2 regions of the Dactylosporangium maewongense genome follow, and region 1 is predicted to be linked to the other one. Evidence: riboswitches for the same ligand, from Rfam matches in the RefSeq annotation. Region 1 holds a riboswitch; the other holds the start of a gene.
What was found. A riboswitch is a leader RNA that binds a small molecule or an ion and turns the genes downstream of it on or off. The one in region 1 is predicted to bind cobalamin.

Region 1 (2,194 bases):
CACTCCCGCAACGGCCACGGGCTGTTCCTGTACGTCGCGCTCGCGAAGGCGCGCGCCAACCTCGCGCTGGCCCGCCACCAGCTGCGCGCGATCGAGGAGGGCCTCGAACTGTGACGTCCGGCTTCTTCGGCGGCGCCCCCGACGAGGACGGCCTGCCGCGCAGAGAGGGCCTCGAGCCCGGGGGCGGCGTCGGTCAGCTGCAGTCGCCGCAGTTCGGCGCGCGGCCCGAGCCGCTCGACGCCGCCCTGTCCCCGGTGCGCGCCGCGATGGCGGACCTGCGCCTGCGCGTGCCGGGGGTCCGCGGCAGCGTGCTCGCCGGCGTCGACGGCCTGCTGGTCACCTATGACCTGGGCGCGTACGACGCCGGCGGAGGCACTGAGCCGCACGACGCGGCCGCGCTGGCGGCGACGACGTTCGGCCTGGGCCGGCAGGTGGCGCTGGTGCTGGGGCAGTCACCGTTCCGGGACGCGACCATGCGCAACGACGGCGGCTACTTCACCGTGTACGCCGTGGACGGCAGCACGCTGCTCGCGGTGCTCGGCAGCGATGGGCTCAACGTCGCCCGCCTGCACCTGGAGGCCCGCCCGACCTGCCAGCAGCTCGCCGCGCTGCTCTGAGCCCCGCCCCGGTCCCGCCCGGCGCCGTGCCCGCCCCGCGCGGCGCCGGCTACCAGCGGTCGTGATGCACGGCGTCGGCGAGCGGTGCCCGGCGGCGCCAGCCGTGCCGCTCCAGGTCGGGGACGGATTCCAGGTGGGTCACCGGGCCCAGGCACAGCCAGGCGACCGGGCGGATGCCGGCCGGGACGCCCAGCAGCTCACGGACGAACGGCTCGCGGTAGAACGACACCCAGCCGACGCCGAGCCCCTCCGCGGTCGCGGCCAGCCACAGGTTCTGGATGGCGAGGCAGACGGAGTAGAGGCCGGCGTCGGCGATCGCGTGCCGGCCGAGGACCGCCGGGCCGCCGCGGCCAGGGTCGTACGTGACGACCACGGACAGGGTCGACTCCAGCACCCCGTCGATCTTGATGCGGGCGAAGGCCGCGGCCCGGTCGGCGTCGAGCGTCGCGGCGAACGTGTCGCGTTCGGTGCGGACGTGGTCGTGGAAGGCGCCGCGCAGGGCGGGGTCGCGGACGAGGACGAAGTCCCACGGCTGGGACAGGCCGACGCTCGGCGCGGCGTGGGCGGCGCCCAGCACGCGGTCGAGGACGTCGGCGGGGATCGGCGCGCCATTGAACTGGCCGCGCACGTCGCGGCGGCGGTGCACGACGTCGTACAGGTCGGTGCTCATCAGGGCAGGCTCCCGCTGCTCGTGGCCGCCCGTCACGGACGGCCGGTGACCGCGAGGCCGGTCTTCGGACTCTCGGATCAACGCCTGCACCGTCCGCCTTCCCAGCCCTGAGGCCAGTGACCGCGCACCGCTGGTGCGCATGGACGGCAGCTCCCCGATCACCGCGGCGGGCCCGTGCCGGATTCACACCGGCTTCCCGATTCTCCCCGGTCGCCCGGGGCACCTCGCTTCAGTTCGTGCCGTCCGGCAGCATACGCGGCGGCCCGGCCGGGCCGCGGCATTCGCGGACCGCAGGGGCTCAGTCCGCGGCATTCGCGGACCGCAGGGGCTCAGTCCGCGGCATTCGCGGACCGCAGGGGCTCAGTCCGCGGCATTCGCGGACCGTCAGGGCTCAGGGCACGCAGAGCCGGTAGTGAGTGGTGAGCCGGCCGTCCTCGACGAGGTGGAACGCGAGCGCCGGCGGCGGCTCGGGCCGGTCCTCGGGCTCCCACGGCAGCACCATCGTCGACTCGACGCCCGGCGCGGCGAGCACGGGCACGCCCGCGAACGTGCCGACGGCGGCGCTGTGGACGTGCCCGCACAGGACGGCGAGCACGTCCGGGTGGCGGCGGAGGACCTCGGCGAGCCGGCCGGCGCCGAGCTGGCGGACCTGGTCCGCGGCGGGCTTGCCGACCGGTACCGGCGGATGATGGCAGCACACGAGCGCGGGCGTGCCCGTCGCCGCCGCGAGGGTGCCGTCGAGCCACCGGAGGGTGCCGTCGTCGAGCCAGCCCTCGGCGTGCCCGGGCACCGACGAGTCGCACAGCGCGAACAGCACCCCCGCCACGGTCTCGGCGCGGTCGGTCCGGAACGCGGCCGGGTCGTCGTGGTTGCCGGGCACCGCGAGGACGGGCACACCGAGCGTCCG
Region 2 (2,194 bases), on a different contig from region 1:
GACGGCCGGCACGGAGATCCTGCTGTTCCGCGAGTACGGCGACTGGCACTTCCACCCTGAAACCAAGGACCGTGAAACCGTGCGGCCCGACCAGAAGCTCGTCGTGCTCGACAGCGCCCGGATGCCGTGGATCGACGTCAAGGACGGCTCCCCGATGCGCTTCGACCTCGGCGGCACGCCGGTGCCGGGCCTGTTCATCAAGCTGCTGCACCGCGACGAGAAGACCGGCTTCTACACCCGGCTCATCAAGGCCAAGCCCGGCTGGCGGGAGGTGCCGCTCGCACACCACCCGTGCTCCGAGGAGGCGTACTGCCTCGACGGCGGCTTCGACTACAACTTCGGCAAGATGTGGCCCGGCACGTACTTCTGGCGCCCGCCGCTGATCCGCCACGGCGACTTCACCGCCGACGCCGAGGCCGGCTGCACGTGGATCGTGCGCTCCGACGCGGACCTCGTCGACTGGTACACCGACAACGCCCGCGTCCAGATGCACGGCGACGCCACCAACTGGGGCGAGGGCTTCCCGCACAGCGCCGCGCCGCGGTTCATCGAGCCGGTCCGCTCCCGCAGCATCGGCCGCTGGAGCGACCCCACGCACCAGTGACGCAGCCGACACCCGCTCCCGCGGCGGGGCGTATGTATGGTGATGAGTGCAGCTGGTTCGGCCGGTCCCCCGGGACCGGTCGTGGCAACAGGGAATCCGGTGCGAATCCGGGACTGCCCCGCAGCGGTGAGTGGGAACGACCGCCGTCATTGAGCACTGGGCCGCGAGGCCTGGGAAGCGACGGCCAGTAGGCGACCCTGGACGACATCCAGGGTCACGCCCGCGAGTCCGAAGACCTGCCAGCGCACCGCGCGCCGCCCGGCGTGCGGTGGTCGGAGGCCGCGCGGGACGGCCGACGCCATCGACCGGCCCACGCGGCGCGCCGCCGCGCGGCCGGTGGCGTCCCCCGTGCCAGTCCGGCCGTCGTGACTGTGCACCGAGGGGACACATGAGCACCACATTCGGGCTGAGCACCGTGCTCGGCTACCCGCGCATCGGCGGGAACCGCGAGCTGAAGCGGGCCGTCGAGGCCTACTGGGCCGGCACCATCGACGAGGACACCCTGGAGCGCACGGCGGCGACGCTGCGCGCCGACGTGTGGCAGACGCTGCGCAACGCCCGCCTCGCGGCGATCCCGTCGAACACGTTCTCCTACTACGACCACGTCCTCGACACCGCCGTCGCGGTCGGGGCGACACCCACGCGGTTCACCGCGCTCGGGCTGTCGAAGCTCGACACGTACTTCGCCATGGCCCGCGGCGTGGACGCCGAGCCGGCGCTCGAACTGACGAAGTGGTTCGGCACCAACTACCACTACCTGGTGCCCGAGATCGGACCCGACACCGTCTTCGCCGCCGACCCGGCCAAGGCGCTGCGGGAGCACGCCGAGGCCCGCGCCCTGGGCCTCGAGACCCGGCCGGTGCTGGTCGGACCGGCCACGTTCCTGCTGCTGGCCAAGGGCGACGACCCGTTCGCCCGGCTCGACGACCTGGTCGGCGTCTACGCCGAGATCCTCGCCGCCCTCGCGGATGCGGGTGTCTCGTGGGTACAGCTGGACGAGCCGGCCTACGCCACGGACCGCGGCCCGGACGAGATCGACGCGCTGCGCCGCGCCTACGCCCGGCTCGGCGCGCTCAGGGCACGGCCGAAGCTCTTCGTCGCCACGTACTTCGGCGAGATCGGCGACGCCCTGCCGGCCCTGCTGGACACGCCGGTCGAGGCGATCGGCCTCGATCTCGTCGCCGGCCCCGGCAACCTCGACCGGCTCGCGGCCGCCGGACCCCTGGGCGGCAGGACGATCGTCGCGGGGCTCGTCGACGGCCACAACGTCTGGCGCACCGACCTGCGCGCCGCGGTCGCCGCCGGGGCGGTCGTCGCCGGCCTGGCCGACCACGTGGCGGTGTCCACGTCCTGCTCGCTGCTGCACGTGCCGGTGGACCTGTCCGTCGAGACCCGCCTCGACCCGGGCCTGCACGAGCGGCTCGCGTTCGCGCGGCAGAAGGTCGACGAGGTCGTGCTCCTCGGCCGCGCGCTGCGCGACGGCACGGCCCACCTGCCCGCGCCGCTGCCCCCGCCCCCGGCGGCGTGGCGGCACGACGAGGTGCGCGCCCGGCTCGCCGCCCTCACCGCCGCCGACCGGCGGCGCGGCGA

Region 2: another riboswitch for cobalamin. It lies ahead of metE (5-methyltetrahydropteroyltriglutamate--homocysteine S-methyltransferase); the one in region 1 lies ahead of bluB (5,6-dimethylbenzimidazole synthase).

The regions. Positions count from the first base shown of each region.
Region 1 is NZ_BAAAQD010000009.1:25,407-27,600, forward strand. Features, by position in the region: gene ABD332_RS22800 (hypothetical protein) at 1-114, shown strand, start outside; gene ABD332_RS22805 (roadblock/LC7 domain-containing protein) at 111-617, shown strand; gene bluB (5,6-dimethylbenzimidazole synthase) at 667-1,287, opposite strand; cobalamin riboswitch at 1,326-1,528, opposite strand; gene ABD332_RS22815 (metallophosphoesterase) at 1,679-2,194, opposite strand, start outside.
Region 2 is NZ_BAAAQD010000012.1:280,521-282,714, forward strand. Features, by position in the region: gene ABD332_RS29550 (DUF4437 domain-containing protein) at 1-604, shown strand, start outside; cobalamin riboswitch at 641-862, shown strand; gene metE (5-methyltetrahydropteroyltriglutamate--homocysteine S-methyltransferase) at 993-2,194, shown strand, end outside.